One region of the Pseudoalteromonas sp. NZS127_1 genome, then DNA from elsewhere that is predicted to be linked to it. Evidence: predicted binding sites of a transcription regulator. Region 1 holds the regulator's gene; each other region holds the start of a gene.
What was found. Region 1 encodes sigma-54, which starts transcription at its own class of promoters, with help from an activator protein. Its sites were predicted from a motif close to GTTGGCACGNNNNTNGNNT; they were not measured.

Region 1 (6,056 bases):
AGTTGTATCTATCATAAAGTCGGCGCGGGTGATTAATACATCAAGTAATTCTTTTTCTTTTTTGATGGCTAAATCAAGAGGCAACGAGTCAATTGATAGTGGGTGTAATCTACGAGTTTCAGAAAAACGTTTGATCAATGTTTGATCGTCGCTATCTAAATAAAATAACGTAGGTTTTGCAAAGCCAGGCAAGTATTCAAGAATATCGTTAAATTCATCTTGTTGTTTAGGGATGTTACGCACATCAATGCTAACAGCAATTTTATCATAGCTATCAGACACACTGCGAACTAATGAAGGAAGCAAGTTAACTGGAATATTATCTACGCAATAATAACCTAAATCTTCTACAACGCGTAAAGCAACCGACTTTCCAGAACCAGAACGGCCGCTTATGATAATTAACTCCATTTAACACCCTTTATAAAACTATGATTGATTGACAATAACTTGGTAAAGCTCAGTATCTGATTTTGCACTGCGTAACTGTTTACAAAAATCTTTGTTGTTTAGTTTATCAGCAATGGTTGCTAGAGTCTTTAAGTGCTGCTGGTTATCGCCATCTGGTACGATGAGTGCGACGAAAATATCAACAGGGCGATTATCGATCGCATCAAAATTTATTGGAGTTTCGCTAACGAGTACTAAAGCCAAAGGCTCTTCTGCACCGCTCATTCTTCCATGAGGAATGGCAATGCCACGCCCTATACCTGTACTACCCAATTTTTCTCTGCTCATTAAAGCATTAAGAATATCTTGTTGCGGTAAATACGGAAGTTTGTCGTGAGCAAGTTCGCTAATGAACTCTAAAATTCTTTTTTTGCTATTAAAAAGGACCGCAGCTTTGCTGCAGTCCTGGCATATAAGTGAGCTTAATTTCATCATATTAGTGTCGAGCAAGCTTCTCTTTGTGTTTAATTACTTGTCGATCGAGCTTGTCGATCAACGAGTCAATGGCGGCATACATATCTTGATGTTCTGTAGAGGCAAATAGCTCAGCACCGCTTACGTGTATGGTGGCTTCTGCTTTTTGATTTAATTTTTCTACATCGAGAATGACATGAACATTATTAATATGATCAGAGTGTCTTTCTAGCTTCGCAAATTTGGTATTAATATAGTCTCTTAGTGAATCGGTTAATTCTACGTGACGACCAGTTAAGTTTAGTTGCATAAGCATTACCCTCTTTTTTTTGCGTCTTAAATCAAACTTTTACGCTGATTTGACGGTGGAATAGCCAGAGATTCGCGGTATTTTGCGATTGTACGTCTCGCTACTTTAATTCCTTGCTCAGCCAATATATCCGCTATTTTGCTATCACTCAATGGTTTTGCTGAGTTTTCTGCTGCGATTAATTTTCGGATAAGCGCACGGATTGCTGTAGATGAACATTCACCACCGTTTTCGGTGCTTACATGGCTTGAGAAAAAATATTTAAGCTCAAATATACCACGGGGTGTGTGCATATACTTTTGGGTTGTTACGCGCGAAATTGTTGATTCGTGCATTTCTACCATTTCAGCAACATCATTTAAAACCATTGGTTTCATGGCTTCAGGACCGTGTTCAAAAAAGCCTTGTTGTTGCTTAACAATACAATTTGTCACTTTTAATAGCGTGTCGTTTCTACTTTCTAAGCTTTTAATAAACCATTTAGCTTCTTGTAAATGCGAGCGAATAAACTGGCTGTCACCACTGGATTTTACAGTGCGAGACATTGCCGCGTATTGGCTATTAACACGAATTTTAGGCATGCTGTCTGGGTTTAACTCAACAACCCAGCGGCCTTTAATTTTTTTAACTGACACATCAGGAATAACATACTCAGATTCTTCTCTTACAATAGTATCTGCAGGTTTAGGGCTAAGAGTATGTATTAATGTCATTACTTCCTTAAGCTCTTCTTCTTTGAGCTTAGTTTTCTTCATTAATGTACGATAGTCACGAGCAGCTAATAAATCAATATGCTCGGTTAAAATCATTTTTGTTTCATTAATGTAAGGTGTTTCTTTATCAAACTGGTTAAGCTGAATACACAAACACTCTTGTAAACTACGTGCAGCAATACCAACAGGATCAAACAGTTGGATGCGTTTTAATACAGCTTCAATTTCATCAAGTTCGACTTCGTTATCATCTTCGTTTTCTTGATTAAAGCTTTCTAAAATCTCTTCGCAGCTTAGTGTTAAAATACCTGAATCATCGACGGCTTCTACAATAGCAATAGCAATAGCTTCGTCTGTAGGGCTAAATGGCGTTAGTTGTAACTGCCACATTAAATACTCATGGAGCGTTTCAGTAGAGGCGCCTTGGTATATTGATTCGTCTTCAGGCATCGGACCCGATGATGCTGCTGGGGCGGCACTCATGTACTCATCCCAACTAACATCCATAGCCATGTCGTCACTTAGCGTGTCTTTTGCAAGTGCTTCACCACTATCTTGTTCGTATTCGCTTGGAGCATCATCGGCAGATGCGCTAACAGTTATGTCATCTGTATCTGCTTTTTGCTCGTTTTTACCTGCAGCGTCTTCTGAATAGTCTGCTTCTTCAACCTCTAATAGCGGGTTGCTGTCGAGAGCTTCTTGTATTTCTTGCTGGAGATCCAATGTACTGAGTTGCAACAAACGAATAGCTTGTTGCAGCTGTGGAGTCATTGTAAGTTGCTGGCCCATGCGCAGCTGTAGTGATTGCCTCATGTATCTCTAACAATCCTTTTATGTTGTTATAATTAATACTAGCAGATGCTTAAAGACATGGCGTAAATGTTACAGCCTAAATTGCTCGCCTAAGTAAACATCGCGTACTGTTTTATCATTTAATACGTGTTCTGGAGTACCTGATGCAATCAGCTCCCCATGAGAAACAATGTAGGCTTTTTCACAAACATCAAGGGTTTCTCTTACGTTATGATCGGTAATTAATACACCAATCCCACGATTTTTAAGATGTTCTATTATTTTCTTTATGTCTAATACCGAAATCGGGTCAACACCTGCAAATGGTTCATCCAGTAATATAAATTTAGGATCTGCTGCCAGCGCACGTGCTATTTCAACACGACGACGTTCGCCACCCGACAATGCCATACCTTGGCTATCACGAATGTGTTGTATGCTAAATTCATCTAATAATTTATCGAGAGTGTCTTCTCTAGCTTGTTTATTTAACTCTTTGCGCGTTTCTAAAATGGCCATTAAGTTTTGATAAACAGTCAGCTTTCTGAATATTGAAGACTCTTGCGGTAAGTAGCCAATGCCTAATCTAGCACGACTATGCATAGGTAAAAGAGTAATATCGTTATCGTCTATCGATATTTTACCTTTGTCGCTAGGTACAAGTCCTACTATCATATAAAACGTGGTAGTTTTACCTGCGCCGTTAGGGCCAAGTAAGCCAACAATACTGCCAGCTTTGACTTCAAGGCCGACGTTTTTTACAACTTCACGGCCTTTATAGCTCTTTGCTAATAGCTCTGCTTTTAATGTGCTCATGGTTGACCTTTGTCGCTTTTTTTACTTTTTTTAGTCTCGATTGGTACTAAAATTGTGTGAACGCGGTCAGTTGAGTTTTCATCTTTTTCGGCACTGATTAGCTGCTGCTCTATATCGTAGGTAATGCTTTTAGCATTTATTTTTTGTCCCGCTTGCGATACTTGTGCATTACCAACAAGCGTTAAAAAACGCTTAGATACATCATAACGTACTTCGTCAGCACTGGCGCTCATAGTCGTGCCATCTGATTGCTTTTCTTCAAAGTGCGCAGGGCTACCTGTAGCAATTAATAATTGTTTATTATCGCCAAGTTCATCGCGTTTATGTACTTCTAAGCGGTCGGCTGTGATACGGCGGTTACCGTGAATAATTTCAACGTTTTTCTCAAAAATCCCGACATTAGCTTTTAATTGACCTTCTTGCTTATCGGCGCTTATTGAAATTTGATTTGCAGCCGGTTGCGTGTTTTGCTCTGCAGCACTACTATTAAACGCTAGTATAAGTGTAGGAATAATAAGTGATTTTAATATTTTATTGGTCATAATATATGGTTCGCGTATGGTTAATTAGTTTTATCACTTCGGTTTTTAAGTCGGCTTCTAGGCCTTTACCAGTGATTTTTAAATTGGGTCCAGTGATGATAACGGGTTGCTCCGAACGCATTGTTAATAGCTTTATATCTACCTGAATATTATCAGCATTGATTTTGTCTATCATGGCGTTATCGGTTAAGTTTTTGGCAACCACATTGCCTTCTAAAATTAATTGTTTGTCTTCGTATAATGTTGCTTCGTCTGCATTTATTTGCCACGTTTGCTTTTCGTTATATAAAGTAAAAATAGGTTTTTCAAAAAACGTAAAACCTAATTGTTGATATAGCTCCATTTTAGCCGCAGTGACTTTGTGGCTAATTTTACCTTGTTCGTCATAGGCTGTTTGTTTGAGTTCTATGGCTATGTAATCAGGCTTGGCAATAACTTCAGGCTCAGTCTGAGGCACAATATTTGTTTGTGTAAAATAAGGGTACCAAAGCCAAACCATACAGCTAATGAATAAAACGCTTAATATTATGCGCGCTGCATTCATGAACTAGTGCCTTGTGTAGTCAATGCTTTACCATTTTCAAGCATAAGTAAGTCGGTGAGCTCTCTTACTGCACCAAAGCCGCCAGGCATTTGCGTTACATAGTGTGATAAACGTTTAATAAGTGGATGGGCATCATTTACTGCAACAGCAAAGCCGACTAATTCCATAACGGGCATGTCAGGACCATCATCACCGATATAAGCAATTTGTTCATCGCTAAGGTTGAGTTTGTCTTTTAGCTCTTGATAGGCAATGAGCTTATTTTCTTGGCCTTGATAAATATGCTGTACGGTTAAGCTGCTCATACGTTGTTGCACTATTTGTGAATGACGACCAGTAATTACAGCCACTTCAAAGCCACTGTTTATAAGCGCTTTAATGCCAAAACCATCTTTTGTATTAAATGCTTTTAGCTCTTCACCTTGATTACCAAGGTAAATACGGCCATCAGAAAATACACCATCAATATCGCATATAAGTAGTTTTACTTTTTTAGCGCGTGCTTTTGCATCATCGCTCAGCGGTTGATAGAGTTCTTCAAATTGCATTTATAATACTCCTGCTTTTAATAGGTCTTGCATGTTTAATGCGCCAATAGGTTGGTTTTTCTCATTGACGACGATTAAGCCATTTATACGTTTGTGTTCCATAATATTAAGCGCTTCAGCAGCCAAAATATCTTGCGTAGCCGTAGTGCATGACTTAGTCATAACAACATCTATTTGTGTTGTATGAATATCAATTCTTTGCTCTAAAATACGACGCAAATCGCCATCGGTAAATAATCCCACGAGCTGCTGATTTTCATCAACAATGGCTGTCATACCTAAACCTTTAGCAGACATTTCAATGAGGGCGTCTTTAACTGTTTGTGAAACGCTAATAATAGGTGTATTTGCGCCGCTGTGCATAACATCTTTTAAAGTAAGTAATAAACGCTTGCCTAAACTACCACCTGGGTGAGATAGCGCGAAGTCATCAGCTGTAAACCCGCGAGCTTCTAATAATGCAACTGCCATGGCATCGCCCATCGCAAGCGTTGCAGTGGTACTTGATGTAGGAGCTAGACCCAATGAACAGGCTTCTTTTTCTACTTTAATGCACACATGCACATTAGCAAGGGTCGCCATGGTTGATTGCGTATTGCCAGTCATCGATATCATTTTGGCACCAAGTCGTTTTAAAACAGGAATGATATTTAAAACTTCGCTGGTCTCACCTGAATTAGAAATAAGCATAACCACGTCATTTTTAGTGATCATACCTAAATCACCATGACTTGCTTCACCAGGGTGAACAAAAAATGCAGGACTGCCAGTGCTTGCAAGGGTTGCTGCTATTTTATTGCCAATATGACCTGATTTACCCATACCAATGACAATAATACGGCCTTCACAGTCGTACATTAATTGGCATGCGTTATGAAAATTCTCATCTACATATTGTGCAATATCACTAAGTGCTTGGCGCTCAAC
Region 2 (6,056 bases), on a different contig from region 1:
ATCTCTTTTTGCGCCGCTTCTACTTCGCTTATACGTACCGGTGCCATAGCTTCTAAATCATCAGCAAGCATTTCGGCTGCACGCTTAGACATATTGCCCAGTATTTTGTCTTTAAGCGCATCGTCGGTGCCCTTAATTGCTTTCATTAATACGTCTTGTTGTACTTCTCGTAGGATTGCTTGAATACCACGGTCTTCAACATCCATTAAGTTTTCAAACACAAACATTAAGTCTTGAATTTGCTGCGACATCTCTTCGTCATGTTCACGAATAGAGTCCATTAACTGCCCTTCTACATTGGTATCTAGGTAATTCATAATATCTGCAGCGGCTTTTAAGCCACCCATTTTAGCAGCTTGTGCACCTGCTTGGCCGGCAAATTGTTTTTCCATAATTTCGTTTAGCTCTTGCAGTGCTGCCGGCTGAACTTCTTCAAGGTTTGCAATACGCATGGTTAAATCTAAGCGCACTTTTTCAGGGAACTGAGCAATAATCTCAGCTGACTGCTCTGGCTCTAAATACGATAATACAATGGTTTGAATTTGTGGATGCTCATTACGAATAATATTCGCTACCTGCTTAGAGTCCATCCATTTTAATGAATCCAAGCCTTTAGCGCCTGAGCCCATAACAATTTGGTCAATAAGGCTAGCGGCTTTGTCTTCACCAAGTGCTGCAGTAAGCGCTTTTTTAATAAAATCTTCTGACTGAAAACCAATGGTACTAAAGCTTTGAATTTGTTCTATAAACAAGTTGTGTACAGCGCTAATTTTAGCTTGAGATAAATCCTGTAAACCAGCCATCGCCATACCCACTTTTTGTACCTGTTTAGGTTCTAAGTGTTTAAGGATTTGCGCGGCATCTTCTTCTGATAAACTCAAAAGTAATATAGCGGCTTTATCTACCCCATCTAGCTTATCAACATCAAAGGCTGGCGGGAGTTGTTTTTGTTCTTGATCAGTCATCTTCTGTTAACCACGCTTTGACTACTTGTGATGATAGTTCTGGTTCGTTAGCTACAAGGGCACGAATCGCTTTAAGTAAATCTTCGTCGCCATGTAAATCCGGTAACTGCAGTGTACCATCACTTGAGAAACCAACCGAAGCAGAATCAAAGTCTTTATTTAGCATATCAAGTGTATTGTCGCCAATATCTACGCCTGAACTTAATGCATCTTCGTCGTATTCTTCTAGTGTATCGTCTGGGTAAATTAAGCGTTTAAGCATTGGTTTTACTACTGCCATTATCAATACAATGATAACTAAGGCGCCTAATACAAGGCGGGCTATTTTCATAAACCAGTCTTGTTCCCACAGTGGCACTTCTATTGCTAAATTTGTTTCTTCACGTACAAACGGCACTGTCACTACTTCAAGTGCATCACCACGTTGCATATCAAAACCTACACCACCTTGCAGTAAGCGACGAATATTTGACAATGCCTCTACCGAGCGTGGAGTCATGGTTGTTTCACCGTTTTCTCCCACTTTAGCAATGTAGTCAACAGCAACTGATACGCTTATTCTACGTATTACACCACTTTGCTGGCGCTTATGAGAAATTGTAGTGTCGAGTTCATAATTACGCGTGGCTTCTTTGTGGCTGCGTGTTGGTGATGTAGCTGTGCCTGCACCACCTTGCCCCGCAACCTCAGGAATGTTCGAGTTTAACGGTGGCTGATTTGTAAGCGCACCTGGAATACCAACAGCTAGGCCGCCAATGTTATTTTCTTCAAATGTGGTTTCGCTTCTAACCGCTGGTAGGTCTGGGTTATAACGCTTTTGAGTTTCCTCAATCGAGCTAAAGTCCATACTCAAATCAACTTGAGCTGTATAGTTTGCAAGCCCAACAACCGGTATTAAAATACTGTCTATTTTTTCAAGGTACTCTTGTTCGCGCTTACGTTCTAAATCGTATTCTTTACGAGAGCGTGCTGCTAATGAGCTTTGCGAACCTGAATTTAGTAATCGACCATTTTGATCGGTAACAGTAACTCGCATAGGCTCTAAACCCTGTACTGCCGAAGCAATCATATCAACAACAGAATCTACTTCTTCACGGTCAAGTGAGCGTCCACGTTTGAGTGTTAATACAACTGTAGCGGATGGTTTTTTCTCTCTGCGGGCAAATACGTTTTCTTTAGGAATGGCTAACAATACTTTAGCGCGAGTAATATTATTAAGCTCTTCAATGGTCCGTGCTAATTGCTGTTCACGGCCATGTTTTAGGCGTTCGCGCTCTAAGCGTTGGCTTACACCAAAGCCCATATCTTGCATAATTATGTCAGAGCCCGACGCTGGCCCTTGCTCTAACCCTTCGCGGGTCATTAACAATTTAATATTTTGGTATTCGCTTTCATCAACCGACACAACGTTGCCATCTAGTTGATATTCAATTTGTTGCGCATCTAAAAAGTCGAGCGTTTGAATAAGCTCTTCAGTTTGCATTTTGCCTAACGGGCGCATATCTGGCTGACGAGCCCAAATAATAATAAAAATCGCGATAGCTAAACAAATAGCCAATGCTATAACCAATGTTACTTGGCGCAATACATCAACACCATTTAAAGCACTTAAGTAGCCTGACTTTTGTTCTTGTTGATCATCACCACCACTTTGGTCAATACCGCCACCAGCAAGTGCTAGGTCTGTAGATTGGTTAGATTGCGCCACAATAATTCTCCACTACCTAATTAAACAGGCATGTTCATGATTTCTTTATAAGCTTCAACAAGTTTATTACGAACCTGTACTGTAGCCTCAAAAGCAACTGACGATTTTTGAGAAGCAATCATCGCCTCAGCAAGCGATACACTTCGATCACCCATCTCAACTGCTGTTACTTTTTGAGCGGCATCTTGTTGTAATCCGTGCACTGAATTTAGTGCATCACTTAGCATGTCGCCAAACTGGGAAGTAGAAGTAGGTTGAACTTGAGTCGGCAATTTATTTATTTGATTATTACGGCCGGCTTCTAAAGCCATTGATTGCATTTCTTGAAATACAGCACTGTTTTGAATTTTCATAATTTATCTCTGACACGCAGTGAACTCTTACAAGTAATAAAGCACAAAGCATGCCAAATAATTAATTGTTAAAATACATGGGGTTAACTTTGATTTGTGTTAGTCAGAGTTTTGACAACCCTAAGCTTGCACTGCAAACTTAGGGTTTATAGGAGGTTATGCAGGAAGTGAAATACCTAAATCGCGCATTTGCGCTAGTTTATAACGTAAAGTTCGTGGGCTTATGCCCAACGTTTCGGCAACGTCTTTACGCTTGCCTTGGCAACGCGCAAGAGTTTCTAAAATAATGCGATGCTCTTTGTCTTTAAGCTCATCTTTATAGCTACCGGTATCTGCCGCTAGTAAACCTTGCTTAGGCTCATCCTCGGCATGCGATTTTTCATCATAATATGCAGAGCTTAGCGTGCTTTTATCAACGCCTTTATCTGCGTGAGCTAATTCTGTTGGCGATACTGTTTGCGCCGATGCCAATGATGGCTCCATAACAAAGTTATTAGATACTAAGTTTTCGATAAAAATAGCATGCTCGTTTATTGTATCGCCACTTCGCAATATAAGTGCACGCTGTATAACGTTATCAAGTTCGCGCACATTGCCAGGCCACGCATGAGCCAATAACTTTTGCTCAGCAGCTTTATCTAAATATGCCATGGGCTCTTTGCTTTTACTTATATGGCGCTCAATTAAATGCTTAGCCAATACAATAATATCGCCAGGGCGTTGGCACAATGGTCGCCACATTAGTGGAAAAACATTAAGCCTGTAATATAAATCTTCTCTAAACTGATTTTCAGACACGGCTTCTTTTAAATCACGATTACTGGTTGCCAAAATACGTACATCGAGCTGGATTGTTTTACGACCCCCTAAACGCTCTACTTCACGCTCTTGCAGTACGCGTAAAAGTTTAGCTTGTAGCCCTAAGTCCATCTCAGTAATTTCATCAAGTAAAATAGTACCGCCTTGTGCTTGCTCAAACTTACCCGGACATGCTTGAATCGCCCCCGTAAAAGCTCCTTTTTCGTAACCAAATAACGTGGCTTCGAGCATATTTTCAGGAATTGCCGCGCAGTTAATCGCCACAAATGGCTCATTACATCGGCTCGACTTATCATGAATATAACGAGCAAGTACTTCCTTACCTGAACCACTTGGGCCAAGTACCATCACACTTGCATCAGAGCGTGCTACTTTACTCGCAAGCTCCAATAATTGAATACTAGTTGGGTCGGCAACAATAGGTCCGTCGGTTTCTTTTGCTTTTTCAGGCAGATAACGACTCACCATATTTAACAGCACTTCAGGTGCAAATGGTTTAGCCATGTAGTCAATTGCACCTAGGCGCATGGCTTCTACCGCATCGTCAATTGTGGCGTACGCCGTCATCATCAATACAGGTAAATCAGGGTGGTTTAATTTAATACTGCGTAGTAAATCCAGTCCACTCATTGCGCCCATTTGCACGTCGCTTACAACAAGCGAAAATTGATCTTTTTTAAGCAGTAACATTGCTTGCTCAGCACTGTTGGCTGCAACACATTCAATACCCGACATTTCAAGGGTATCTATTAAGGCTTCACGAAGCCCTGCGTCATCTTCGACAACTAAAATAGTGTTACTCATAATGAACCCTCTAGTTTAGATGTTGCTTTAATAGGCAGTAACAAACTAAAGCAGGCACCACCCTGCGTATTATTGGTCACATCAACACGACCTTGGTGCGCACTAGCAACCGAACTCACTACAGCAAGCCCTAAACCTGTGCCCTGACTTTTTGTAGTAAAAAATGGTTCAAAAATTTTATCGCTTTGGCTTAAATCAACACCTGGGCCATTGTCGCTCACACTGATACGAACCATATCTAAATCTTTTAAATCTCTTTGTGCGCTAATTTTTACTTTTGCGCCGCTGCCAATAACTTGAATACTATTGTGCACAAGATTTTGAATAGCACTGGCCAATGCCGTTTTATTACCGACTATTTGTATATCTGGCTCTGGTAAGCTTACATCCAGCTCACTTTCATTAAGTGCGACCATCGCATCAGCGCCCGCTTTAACTTCTGTTAAAAGCTGCTGCATTGAAACTTGCTCAACAACTTGCTGATCGCCACTTTTAGCAAATAACAGCATGTCGTTTACTTGAGTTTCTAAATCTTTTAAACGCGACATTAACTTTGTTTGAAAGTTATCGCGAGATGCTTCGGGTAAGCGCTTTGATCCTAAATTAGCGGCGTAAAGCATAGCGGCTGAGAGCGGTGTACGGACTTGATGCGCCAGTGACGCAACCATTTTACCCAGCGCGCTTAATCGCTGCATATGTGCAACACGTTTTTGTAAACGGCGAGTTTCGGTTAAATCCGTCATTAAAATAAGTTGCCCAGGCTCTGGTGCTAAAGCGGTAATATCAAGCTTTATTAGGCGCCCGTCTTTTAAAGACACTTCGTGACCATCGTCTTGATGCGGCCTAAAAGAGCGCTGAATAACATTAAACCAGCGTTCGCCTTCAAGTGGCTCGCCAAGCATATCAATCGCTATTTGATTCGCTTTTGCAATCAACCCTTTGCCATCAAGTACAACCACGCCTGCTGGCATGGTATCAACCAAATGCGAAAGCCAACTTGCTTGCTTGCGCAGATCGCTTAATTCACCAATGTACTCCTCTTGAAGTAAACATGGGTTATACTGATTTGCAGAAAAAAACTGTGGTTTTAGCACGCTAGCAAGGGCCATAATCAAATCTCGAATTGATGTAGATATATGTCTAAATGCACGATTTATACCAAAATTTATTTACATACTTATCATTAAGTTACATCAATAATTTGAGCGACATAAAAATGACGCACACAAAAAGGAATAATAATGAGTGAGCAAATAAAGTGCCGTTGCCCGTGGCTCGACACTACTAAACCCGACTACGTTATTTACCATGATGAAGAATGGGGCGTCCCTCTTTATGATGATTCAAAGCTGTTTGAATTTATCACGCTTGAATCCGCGCAAGCCGGCTTAAGCTGGTACACAATTT
Region 3 (6,056 bases), on a different contig from region 1:
GCCAATTGTATTGCCCTATAGCTAAGTAAAATAAAGCACCTAGGCTTATTTTTATACAGGCTATAAATCCTGCGGTTATAAACGCACAAACAAATATATAGACAAAAAAATGACGAGGTAAATATTGGTAACTAATTATAAAGCCAAGATAGCTCAATAAAATAGGAATAAACGCACCAATAAGCAGTTGTACTGGTAACAGCTCAAGTTCAATTTGACCAAAGGCAGCGAGTAGGGCTGTGGCAAGTAGGCTACTTAAAATAGTCAACCGCCAGCCTAAAATTAATGTAGCAGCCGTAACACCTAGTATGTGTAAATCAAGGCCAGTTAAAATGCCAGCCTTTATTCGCCAAAGCACTGCAAACACTAACGCACACGCAAGTACGCCAGTTTGACGGACTGGCGTATTAAGCAATGTTTTATATGTTTTTTTATCAAAGCTTAATAGAGCAATAATAATTACAAGAGCCAAAAGTAGCCCCTGCATTGTTAGGCTGAGCATAATAATTACTTAAATGTTGACCATATAGGGGCATGATCTGACGGTTTTTCAATACCGCGAAGTTCGTAATCAATACCTGTATCTATGCAGCGTGCTGCAAGCTCATTGGTTGCAAGCACTACATCTATACGAAGTCCTCGATTATCTACAAACCCTTTAGAGCGATAGTCAAACCATGAGTATTGATCGTCTGTTTCGGGGTTTTGCTCTCTAAAGGTGTCTTTAAAACCCCAATTAAGTAATGTTGCAAGCCATTCACGCTCTACCGGTTGAAAAGAACATTTACCCGTTTTTAACCAACGTTTAGCATTTACTTCGCCAATACCAATATCTAAATCGGTAGGTGATATGTTGATATCACCCATAACGATGACGTCTTGATCGGGTGTGTGATTGGTTTCAAGGTGTGTCATTAAATCTTTATAAAATTGACGTTTATAAGGGAATTTAGTTTCGTGATTAATATTATCACCTTGTGGGAAATAGCCATTCATGACAGTAAGGTCGCGACCGTTTTCTTGTTCAACAGTGACGCTTATCATGCGTTTTTGCGATTCATCTGTATCGGTGGCAAAACCTTTTAAGACCGATTTAGGCTCTTTTTTGCATAACATAGCTACGCCATAATGCGCTTTTTGACCATGAAAGTAGACGTGATATCCCATTTTTTGAACATCTTCTAATGGGAATGCTTCGTCGTGAACTTTAATCTCTTGCAAGCCAATAACGTCTGGTTGATGTTTGTCGATAATTGCTTGTAATTGGTGAAGACGAGCACGCAGACCATTGATATTGAAAGAAATCACTTTCATAAAATTTACCTTAAAATTGGTTCTATTTAATAGATTAAATTGTATCAGTAAATACGCGCACATAACATGACTGAATTGAGATAATAGCTGCGCAAATGTTGATCAAATGATGGGTAAAGTTTAAACATTGTGAATACAATATTAATTATTTAAATAAATAAAAAATTCAATTGAACTTAACTTTATTGAATATATAATGCGCGAAATTCACTTGTTTAGCTCGTTCAAATAGGATCTCTCATGAAAACTCAACTACTTTTAGCCACTGCTTTACTAGCATCTGCAACTGCGTCAGCTCAAAGCAATACTTACTTTAGCCAAGATAACAAAATTGAGTCTAAGTTATGTGTACTAAGTGCAAACGAAGGCTTTAGCGTTGCTCGTAAAGAAGCTGCCCAGCACGGTGTTTACCTATCTCGTTTTTCTAAAAGCATTTTATGTAATGGTGAAGATATTCGTGATATTGCTAAAAAAACGACATTAAGCAACGCATCAGTTGAGAAAGTAGAAGTATTTGCAAAAGACGCTCAACAAGAAACTCAATTATGTATGACGGCTTTAAAACAAGGTTTAGCACCTGTTCGTCAAAAAATTGGTAACCTAAACTCATTAAAATGTAATGGTCAAAACGTTACTGAGTTTGTTAAACGCTACCAAAACGCAGCAATCTAATTATTAGCTTAACTATAATAAGTAAATTTGAAATGCCTGGTTTTTACCGGGTATTTTTTTGCAAAAATTACAAGGTTGTTTGCAAAGCTTGCAAGCTTAACTTATTGAAACTGTTTAATAAATATACCGATCGAGATTAAGTTATTGATTATTATAAGTTAACTATTATTGGCATTGGATTTGTATTAGTTAAAGTGACATTTAATTAATTACGAAGGATACGTCTTATGAAAAAGTTAACATTAGCAGCCACTATTTTAGCATCATTAAGCTTAGCGGCTTGTTCATCTAATCAAGGTCTTGAAAGAATAGACAGTGACTTTGCAAGTTTAGATAATGATAGCGATGGCTACATCTCAAAAGTTGAAGCTGATGACGATAGCATTTGGGGCCATTTTTCAAATATTGATACCAATATGGATAACGAAATTAGCCGCAAAGAATTTAACACTTATATGAAGCTTAATAATGGCAAAGTAGCCACTGATTCTGAAGTAAGTGAGTCGGCATTTAAAGCTGAAATTGCTAAATTCGATAAAATTGAAAGCAGCTTTGCAAGTCTAGATAACGACAGCAATGGCTATATCTCGGTAGTTGAAGGTAACGATGATGATATTTCAAATCATTTTGGTTACATGGATAAAAACCAAGATAAGCGCATCAGTAAAAGCGAGTTTATGGGTTACATTAAAAAATACGGTAACGCAGTAGCTGAAGATGATGCATTAGAAGCTTTTAAAAGTAACTAATAGTTACCATTTTAGTAAGTAAGATTAAAGCCAGTGCTAGGCACTGGCTTTTTTGTGTTTTAAATTTAGTTATTTGATAGATATATTTTCCTAGTTTGGTGTTGTTCTGTCATAATAGATGGCTGTGTATTTTTATTTGTTAGGAGTGTGTATGGCGGGTCGGCGAATTAGTGATGAACAACTAGTTGAGATCATTGAAGCAGCTATTTTTGTTGCAGATAAGCCTGTTAGTAAACGCCACCTTAAAGACATCGTATTAATAGATTTAGCTATTTCTATGGCACGAATAAATGACGCAATAGATACAATACAAGAGCATTTTCAAACTCGTGGTATTCGCTTAGTTGAAGTTGGTAGTGGGTATCGGTTTCAGGCATGCAGTAGTTTAAGCCCTTGGTTAAATAACTTGTGGCAAGAACGCGCACCAAAATACTCGCGTGCTTTACTGGAAACATTATCACTTATTGCATACAGGCAGCCCATTACACGCGGCGAAATTGAGCAAGTAAGGGGTGTTACTACGGGTTCGAATATTATTAAAACCTTACTCGAAAGAGAGTGGGTTAAAGTGGTAGGGCATAAAGAGGTTCCGGGAAAGCCGGCTTTATATGCAACTACTAAGCAATTTTTAGATTATTTTTCGTTAACTGGACTTGAAAATTTACCTGCGTTGCCAACAGAGCAGCAAAGTAAAATTAACCAGTTATTGAGCGATCCTTCTGTGAGAGAACCATCCGAATGAGTATTATACAAGGTGAAAAGTTACAAAAAGTCTTAGCCCGTGCAGGCGTAGGCTCACGCCGTGAAATGGAAAAATACATTGACGCAAACCGCGTTAGTGTAAACGGTAAAGTGGCAAAGTTAGGTGACCGTGTTGAAGAAACCGATTTGATTCGTGTTGACGGACACAGTGTAAAAATCGAAGAAAAAGCAGACCGAATCTGTCGTGTGATTATGTATAACAAACCAGAAGGTGAGTTAAGCACACGTAAAGATCCTGAAGGGCGTCGTACTGTATTTGACCGACTTCCTCGTATTGATGGCGATCGCTGGATTGCGGTTGGTCGACTAGACGTTAATACATCGGGTTTAATGCTTTTTACAAACGATGGTGAACTGGCAAACCGTTTAATGCACCCAAGCTATGAAGTAGAGCGTGAATACTCTGCACGTGTATTTGGTGAAGTAACCAACGAGACGGTTAAAAACTTACTACGTGGTGTTGAGCTTGAAGATGGTCCAGCCAAATTCACGACTGTAACCCCTATGGGTGGCGAAGGCGTTAACCGTTGGTTTAACGTAACGTTAAATGAAGGGCGTAACCGTGAAGTTCGTCGTTTATGGCAGTCTCAAGATGCGGAAGTATCTCGTCTTATTCGTATTCGTTACGGTAAACTAGAGCTTGATAAGCGCGTGCCACAAGGTGGTTGGATGGAGTATGATTTAGAAACAGTAAACTACTTGCGTAAAACCGTTAAATTAGGCCGCGAAACACAAACTAAGCTTTCTGTTATGCCTGAAAAACGCAAAGATAAACGCGCTAAAATCAACCAAATTCGTAAAGCAGTTAAAAAACACAATCAGCGTGTTAAGCCGACTAAACGTAAATAATCAATTAGTTATTTATTGAACACAAAAAAGCCGCTAATTGCGGCTTTTTTAATGTGAGTTGTTTAAACTATTTAAACTCCAAACTACTTTTTTACTTGAGCATCTAACGATTTGCCATTCACTTCACTAGAATCATCGCTCATCAAGTATAAGTAGGTTGGCATTAAATCCTCTGGTGTAGCAAGGGTATCTCTATCTTCGCCAGGATATGCAGCTGCACGCATAGATGTACGCGTTGCACCTGGATTAATACAGTTTATACGAATATTCGTTTTACCTACTTCACATGCCCATGTTTGCATCATACCTTCTACTGCAAATTTTGAGATGGCATAAGGCCCCCAAAATTCACGACCTTTGCGGCCTACACCTGATGACGTGAATACTATCGATGCATTATCAGATTTACGAAGAACGGGAAAAAGTGCTTTAGTGATCATAGCTTGTGCAGTGACGTTTACTTTCATTATGTTTTCGAACGTAGATGAGCAAAAATGTTCAAGTGGACCAAGCGACCCTAAAATACCTGCATTATTAAGCAACCCATCAAGGCGTCCAAACTGATATTCGATTGTTGCAGCAAGGTCACGGTAGTTTTGCTTCGTTGCGCCTTTAAAATCCATAGGGACTATTGCAGGTTTAGGGTAGCCAGCATTAACAATTTCATCGTAAACACATTCAAGTTTATTAGTTGTTTTTCCTAATAAGATAACTGTAGCGCCGTATTTTGCATACGTAATTGCTGCAACTCGGCCAATACCATCACCGGCGCCTGTTATTAAAATAACTTTATCTTTAAGTGCGTTTTCAGCTGCTTGATATGTGTGCATAAAAGTACCAATTCATATAATTTTTTTGATTTTAACATAGCGAAACGTGAAGTAATCGAATTTATTGTAAAATTAGGTGGCGAAAATAGAAACTTTACGTTAAGTTTAACTGGTCTAATGTCTCATTAATAACCTGATTACATTGTTTTAACTTAATACACTGATTAAACACACTATAAAAATAAAATACGTGCGGAGCCAACAATATGAAAAAAATGCTACTTTCACTCTCGGTTACAGCTGCTTTAGCAGGTTGTGGCGGTGGAGAAACGTTAACAGATGTCAAGAACGACACAGCACCAGTTATCCCAACAGCAACAGTTACATTTGATCCAGCAGCAGGTATCTTATCGGTACCTAATGATTTATTAATGAGTGGAACTCAAGACGGTACACTTAATATTCCTGGTGAATTAGATGACAACAATGTGTCTATTTCGCGCGCAGCTTATGCAAACCCTCAACTTGCACTAGGTGCACTTGATGGTTGGTCTTCGCAGGTTCCTTATAAAATCGATTTAACATTCCCACCAAATGTGAGTTTAGATGAAGCGTCTGCTGGGACCCCTGGTACAGTAAGAATTTTTGAAGTTGTAATGGGTGCAAGTTTAACTGATGCAGAATGTTCAGTTGTAGCTGCCGGTACTGCTTGTAAATTGGTCGGTGAGCTTACTTTTGGTGTTGACTTTGTTACTCAAGCTTCAGGTGATGGCGTTGCAATTATTCCTTTAAAACCATTTACGGCAGGTAGCTCATACATCAATGTATTAACTACTGGTCTTAAAGATTCATTAGGGCGTTCTATTGAGCCTTCTTCTACTTATGGGCTGGTTAAACAAGAAGCGCCATTAATTACAGAAGCTCAACTTGGTTTGCAGGG
Region 4 (6,056 bases), on a different contig from region 1:
TATTAAACGTGTTACGATAAGTGCCAAAGTAAAAAAGCCAGCAACAAAATGAAGCTCAATCATGCCCTCTTCAATACTAAAATAAAGCACCGCAATACTTACAACCAAAAACCAATGAAAGCATCTAATAAACCCATCCCACACTTTTAACGTCGTCATTGCGCCTATCCTTAAAAAAACAGTATTATCTAATTCGTTAACTACTTTAACATCATAATATTAAGGTATCCTTATGCGCTATTCTACTCACCAACAGAGTAAAAATCATGCAACCAGTTAAAAAAGCTATTTTAAAAGGCTTTTTAGATATGCTACCACTTTGTTTAGCCGTTGTTCCTTGGGGTATTTTATGTGGCTCTTTAGCCATACAAAATGGCTTTAGCGCCTTTGAAACCCAAGCAATGTCGTTATTAGTTTTTGCAGGCTCTGCACAGCTTGTGGCGATTGAACTTATGGCGGGCAACACCCCCTTGCTAACCATTCTATTCACAACATTTATTATTAGCTCTCGGCATTTTTTATACGGATTAGCCGTGCGTCATAAGGTGATTGATCAACCTATGCGTTGGCGCTTACCGGTGAGCTTTGTTCTAACCGATGAGCTATTTGCATTTTCTCATCACCGAAAAGCATACAGAACAAAAACACGTTTAATATACGCATTAAGCGCAGGGTTTAGCTTTTATATTGCATGGAATATTTGGACATTAATTGGCATTGTAGCGGGCACAATGCTGCCAGATTTAACCAATTTAGGGCTCGACTTTGCAATTGCTGCGACGTTTATCGCTTTGGTTATTCCGGGGATTAAAAATTTGGCCTCACTTGTTACGGTAATTGTAGCGGGTATTAGCGCAACGCTTTTAAAAAGCACAGGATTTGAGTTATGGCTTGTTTGCTCTGCACTACTGGCAATGAGCGCAGGTTATACTACAGCCAGGCTAACCGCTAAAAAGGAAGTAACGCCATGATGACGACTATTTTACTCATGGCGTGTATTACATTTTTTACACGTTATTTATTTTTGCATCGTGCTTTACCGTTTAAAGTGGGACCTAAAATGCAGCAGTTTTTAAGCTTTAGCGCCCCCGCAGTGCTTACCGCTATTTGGGTGCCTATTGTGTTTTTAAATGAAGATGGCATTAATTTAAACTGGCAAAACCCTTATTTAAGCGCCGCGATAGTTGCTATTATTGTTGCCTACAAAACACATAATATTTATTACACAACGCTTGCCGGCATGGGACTATTTTTAATATTAAATTAGTGCGTTCTTTATACTTTATGAAAGAGTTCACTCAGGTTAAAATGCGGCTAACAACAATAAAAAGACGTCAATATGCACAAATTTCATCAATTAAGCGCAACAAGCTTGCAGGGTCAACCTATCAACTTTAAAGATTTTGAAGGGAAGGTTGTGCTTATTGTTAATACCGCAAGTAAATGTGGATTTACCTACCAGTACGAGTCACTGCAAGCTTTGCACGATAAGTATGCCAGCCAAGGTTTAGTTATTTTGGGATTCCCATGTAACCAATTTGGTCAGCAAGAACCAGGGAGTGCAGAACAAATTAAGCAAGAATGTTTAATTAACTACGGCGTTAGCTTTTTAATGGCAGCCAAAGTAGATGTCAACGGTCAGCATGCACATCCGGTATTTCGTCACTTAAAATCAGCCTTACCTGGTTTTTTAACACGTAAAATAAAATGGAATTTTACTAAATTTTTAATTGCCGCAGATGGTACGCCAATTAAGCGCTATGCACCTTTTACTAAACCCGAAAAGCTAGAGCTTACAATTCAAAAAGCATTAACGCAGGCTAAAAATATGCTTTAAAAAGTAATAAAGAGGCGCAAGGCCTCTTTATTGCCAATACTATTAAAACTAAAACATACGTATAACTGTACATTTAAACTCTCAATATTAATTGGTATCTATTTATACTAGCGAAATTTAATCGGTGTAATCGCTTAAATCGTCTTCGCCTAGATTTTTACGCAAGCGTTTTTGCTCAAGGTAGTCTTCCAACTTCTTCTTAACCTTTTGCTTGTTCTTATCGTGTTGATTACGTCCGAGCATTTCGTACTCGTCTTCAACAAAATCGTCATCTAGCGCATCGTAACTAAATGTCTTACCCACAACCCACTCCATAAAGTGTTTGAGACCAACCAAGGATTTTATTATCGCAATAGTCGGTAAAATTAAAAAATGTTCAACGCTAAAGTGCTCTGCAAATTAACATCAAAATAAAGCCACGTGACTACTGTAAATAGTCTTCATGTCAGTAATGTGAATAAATAGCGCTAAATTTGAATTGAGGAAAGTGAGAGTTTTTTATCGTATCGATAAATAAAATTTATTAATTTTTATTAGTTAGCCAATTTGACTAAAAAATGGTTGTTTATTAATTAATTTCACTTACTAAAAAACAAACAAAAACAGTTAACCATCTGTTTTATATTAAAAAATAAAACTGGCACCAAACTTGTTATTAATTAATCGTCATCAACAAAAAGTAGAGAATAAACATGAAAAAATTACTATTAGTTAGCGCATTAATTTGTACACCTGCTGCAATGGCTCACAACGACAACGATTCAGCCATTTCATTTAGCAACGATGAATGTAACGTCGAATTTAAAAATGACGTACGCATTAAGCCAAACGAATTAGAAATTTTTACCGCCAACAATAAAACCATGCAATTTAATACCCATGGTGACTTAACCGTAAATGGCGAATTTGTAGCGCTTAATAATTCACAACGCGAAGCGCTAACTAAATACTCTGATAGCTTACGCACACAATTACCTGAAGTAGCTAATATAGCGCTAGAGGGTGTTAAAATTGCCGGTGTGGCATTAGAAGAAGTAGGCAATGCATTTAATATAGACGGCCTTGATAATATGTCTGAGCTTATGGACGACATTAAAATTGAGGTAGAAAACACATTTTACCAGCAAGGTACATTTGTAATGGGTCAACAAAGCTTTAACCAATTTGGTGAAAACTTTGAGCAACAATTTGAAGAGCAAATAGAAACGGTTGTTGAGTCTGCCGTAATGCAATCTATGGGCAGTATTTTAGTGGCTTTAGGCTCTGAATTACTTGGTTCAGGTGGCGATATGGATGCCTTTGAGCAACGCATGGAAAATATGGGCGCTCAAATAGAAGAAAAAGTAGAGCTTCATGCAAATGCACTTGAAGAACGCGCTAACTCTTTATGTGAAAACTTTGCTGATATTGCAAAACAAGAAGAGCAATTAGTAATGCAAGTGCCAGAACTTAAAGGTTACCAGTTATTTAGCTTTAAACTCAATTAATACAGCAAACGTTATTTAACATCCCTTTGGCAGCACTTAAGTTTACTTAAATGCTGCTTTTTTGTGTTTCACAAACTTATACCAACCTGCATAAATCTTTGATCAATTTAACGAATTAAATTGCACTATAACTTCGTTAAAATTTTTTATTTACGACTGCATGGATGCAGGAGGTAGAGCAATGCAGGGAGCAATTGCCGAGAACAACTAGATACAAAAACTTTTGCCTAGTTCTAGCGTAATTTTCTTAACGTTAAATAGACCCCATATATAAGCAGATTGGCATTACTTTTTAGCTAATAAAGTAAGCTTACCCAGAGTAATAATTGCTTGCTCTATCTGCTCGCTCCACTGCACACCATAACTTAATCTTACACAGCTTTTATATTTATTAGAGGCTGAAAAAATAAGCCCCGGGGTTATGCTAATACCCACTTCAAGTGCAAGTAAAAATAACTTTTGGCTATCGTATTCGCCTCCTAAATCAAGCCACATTACGCAGCCTCCCTTAGGGTCGCTTATACGTGTGTTTTTTGGCATAGCTTGTTGTAAGCACCATCGCATACGCTCTTTATTATCGCGCAGGCGCTGCCTAAGTACTTTTAAGTTTCGGTCGTACTCGCCGCTGGCTATAAATTCTGATAACGCCCATTGGTTTATTAACGAAGCAGAGCAACTTAGTGCTCTTTTATATCGCCTTGCTTGTGTTGCAAATTTACCGGCAACTAACCAACCTACACGATAGCTCGGCGCTGCCGTTTTAGAAAAAGATGAGCAACTGATCACTAATCCTTTTTTAGAATACGCTAAAGCAGGAGTGCCTCGTTTTGCCGTAAAGTATAAATCGCCGTATACGTCATCTTCAATAAGCACTACGTCGTGGCTTTCAAGTAGTTCCACCAGCTGCTGTCTGTTTGTATCAGGCATAAAACTGCCCACGGGGTTACTAATAGCAGTTGAGAATAAACAGGCTTTTATATCATGCTCGTTTAAAGCACGTTCTAAATCGTTTAGCCAAATGCCGTTATCTGGACACAGTGGTATTTCGAGCGCTTTGAGGCCTAAGCTCTCTATTAGCTCTATAATACCGTGATAACAGGGCGTTTCTATGGCCACTATATCGCCTGGCTTTGTTACACATTTAAGCGCAATAGCCATGGCTTCCTGTGCACCATTGGTGATCACAAGCTCGTCCATATCAATACCAATGCCAAAATCTAGATAGCGATGCACTAGTTGCTTTTTTAGCGGTACAAATCCATCTGTTGGCCCATAGTTAATGGCTTTACTGCCGGCAATTGTCATTACGCGGCGCATGTTTCTGGCGAGTGCTTTATCGGTAGGTGCAGCGGCTATCGGGTTAGCGATACCAAAAGGGACTACGTTAGCTTGATGAATGGCGCTGTATACCTGCTCTATTAAGGCTTGTTTATTTACCACAACAGGCTCTCGACTTAACTTAACTCGCTTAGGTAAGTTATGCGCGGCGTTAACCGCTTTTAAAAAGTAGCCTGATTTTTCGCGTGCCTCTACTAGCCCTTGATCCTCAAGTGCTTGATACGCTTGTTTTACAGTGGGAATACTTATATTTAAGTTATCTGCCATTTTACGCAGTGATGGAAGTTTTTCGCCGGGGAGTAAAACTTGTTGAGCACTCATATCTCTAATTAACTGAATAACTTGTTGATATAAAAAATCGTGCCCTTGGCTATTTTTTTGTCTTATCATCACACACCGAATCTGTATAGGTTACATTTTTACTTTTCTGTATATGGTAAGTATACAGATAGGTCTTAAAATAGCCATTCAATCGGGCTTTGAGGACTAACCATGAAAAGTGCAGCGTTATACATTACAACCGTTTTAATTTGGGGTTCTACTTGGTTAGCCATAGAATTTCAGTTAGGCGATATTGCAGTCGAGTTATCGTTATTTTATCGCTTTGCTATTGCAGCACTTTTAATGTGGTTGTATGTAGCGTACAAAAAACCCGACATGCGTTTCTCATTAGTCGATCATGGCTTTTTTGCTTTATTAGCTCTGTTTAACTTTGGTTTAAATTACTTAATGCTTTACTGGGCACAAAATCACCTCACCTCAGCCATGAGCTCTATTGCCTTTTCAATGCTGCTGGTTATGAACATAGTTAACACCCGATTATTTTTTGGTAAGCCAATCTCAAAGCGAATTTATACAGGTGCAGTACTCGCTGTATTAGGTATTACATGCCTATTTTGGCCACAGTTACAGCAGTTCGACTTAAGTAATGGTGCGTTGGTCGGGTTACTACTTGCCCTTGGTGGCACCTTTGTGGCTTCATTAGGAAATATGGTAAGCGTTCGAAATTCTCGTAAACAAATTGGTGTATTACAAGGCAATGCATGGGGCATGTTATATAGCGCCGTGGGCTTAGCGCTATATGTATTAATGAATGACGTGCAATTTAGTATAAACGCACCACCGAGTTACTGGTTGTCATTACTTTACTTATCAATATTTGGCACCGTAATCGCTTTTGGTTGCTACTTTGCACTACTAAAAAATATTGGCCCCGAAAAAGCCAGCTACGTTATTGTTTTATTTCCATTAGTGGCAGTAACGCTAAGTAGCTTTTTTGAAGGGTTTGAATGGCACGCAAATACCTTTGCAGGATTTAGCCTAGTGCTATTAGGTAACGCCATTGTGCTTACCCCAACAAAACGAATTAATGCCTTTTTAGCAAATAGAGCAAT

Region 2: the regulator sigma-54 is predicted to act here: its motif matches at 3,066-3,084, upstream of fliE (flagellar hook-basal body complex protein FliE).
Region 3: the regulator sigma-54 is predicted to act here: its motif matches at 2,154-2,172, upstream of I6F50_RS02915 (EF-hand domain-containing protein).
Region 4: the regulator sigma-54 is predicted to act here: its motif matches at 2,474-2,492, upstream of I6F50_RS19765 (YggN family protein).

Annotation. Positions count from the first base shown of each region.
Region 1 is NZ_JADYXO010000003.1:3,192-9,247, forward strand. It holds gene rapZ (RNase adapter RapZ) at 1-411, opposite strand, end outside; gene ptsN (PTS IIA-like nitrogen regulatory protein PtsN) at 430-882, opposite strand; gene hpf (ribosome hibernation promoting factor) at 887-1,174, opposite strand; gene I6F50_RS04365 (RNA polymerase factor sigma-54) at 1,201-2,700, opposite strand; gene lptB (LPS export ABC transporter ATP-binding protein) at 2,770-3,495, opposite strand; gene lptA (lipopolysaccharide transport periplasmic protein LptA) at 3,492-4,037, opposite strand; gene lptC (LPS export ABC transporter periplasmic protein LptC) at 4,027-4,581, opposite strand; gene kdsC (3-deoxy-manno-octulosonate-8-phosphatase KdsC) at 4,578-5,129, opposite strand; gene I6F50_RS04390 (KpsF/GutQ family sugar-phosphate isomerase) at 5,130-6,056, opposite strand, start outside.
Region 2 is NZ_JADYXO010000002.1:137,659-143,714, forward strand. It holds gene fliG (flagellar motor switch protein FliG) at 1-965, opposite strand, end outside; gene fliF (flagellar basal-body MS-ring/collar protein FliF) at 958-2,673, opposite strand; gene fliE (flagellar hook-basal body complex protein FliE) at 2,694-3,026, opposite strand; gene I6F50_RS03750 (sigma-54 dependent transcriptional regulator) at 3,183-4,649, opposite strand; gene I6F50_RS03755 (PAS domain-containing sensor histidine kinase) at 4,646-5,758, opposite strand; gene I6F50_RS03760 (DNA-3-methyladenine glycosylase I) at 5,891-6,056, shown strand, end outside.
Region 3 is NZ_JADYXO010000001.1:711,175-717,230, reverse strand. It holds gene I6F50_RS02930 (energy-coupling factor ABC transporter permease) at 1-502, opposite strand, end outside; gene xthA (exodeoxyribonuclease III) at 508-1,314, opposite strand; gene I6F50_RS02920 (hypothetical protein) at 1,555-1,986, shown strand; gene I6F50_RS02915 (EF-hand domain-containing protein) at 2,214-2,735, shown strand; gene scpB (SMC-Scp complex subunit ScpB) at 2,887-3,477, shown strand; gene rluB (23S rRNA pseudouridine(2605) synthase RluB) at 3,474-4,346, shown strand; gene I6F50_RS02900 (YciK family oxidoreductase) at 4,430-5,176, opposite strand; gene I6F50_RS02895 (VolA/Pla-1 family phospholipase) at 5,383-6,056, shown strand, end outside.
Region 4 is NZ_JADYXO010000040.1:6,444-12,499, forward strand. It holds gene I6F50_RS19740 (cytochrome b/b6 domain-containing protein) at 1-159, opposite strand, end outside; gene I6F50_RS19745 (AzlC family ABC transporter permease) at 267-971, shown strand; gene I6F50_RS19750 (AzlD domain-containing protein) at 968-1,267, shown strand; gene I6F50_RS19755 (glutathione peroxidase) at 1,340-1,837, shown strand; gene I6F50_RS19760 (PA3496 family putative envelope integrity protein) at 1,955-2,140, opposite strand; gene I6F50_RS19765 (YggN family protein) at 2,530-3,324, shown strand; gene I6F50_RS19770 (PLP-dependent aminotransferase family protein) at 3,610-5,052, opposite strand; gene I6F50_RS19775 (DMT family transporter) at 5,155-6,056, shown strand, end outside.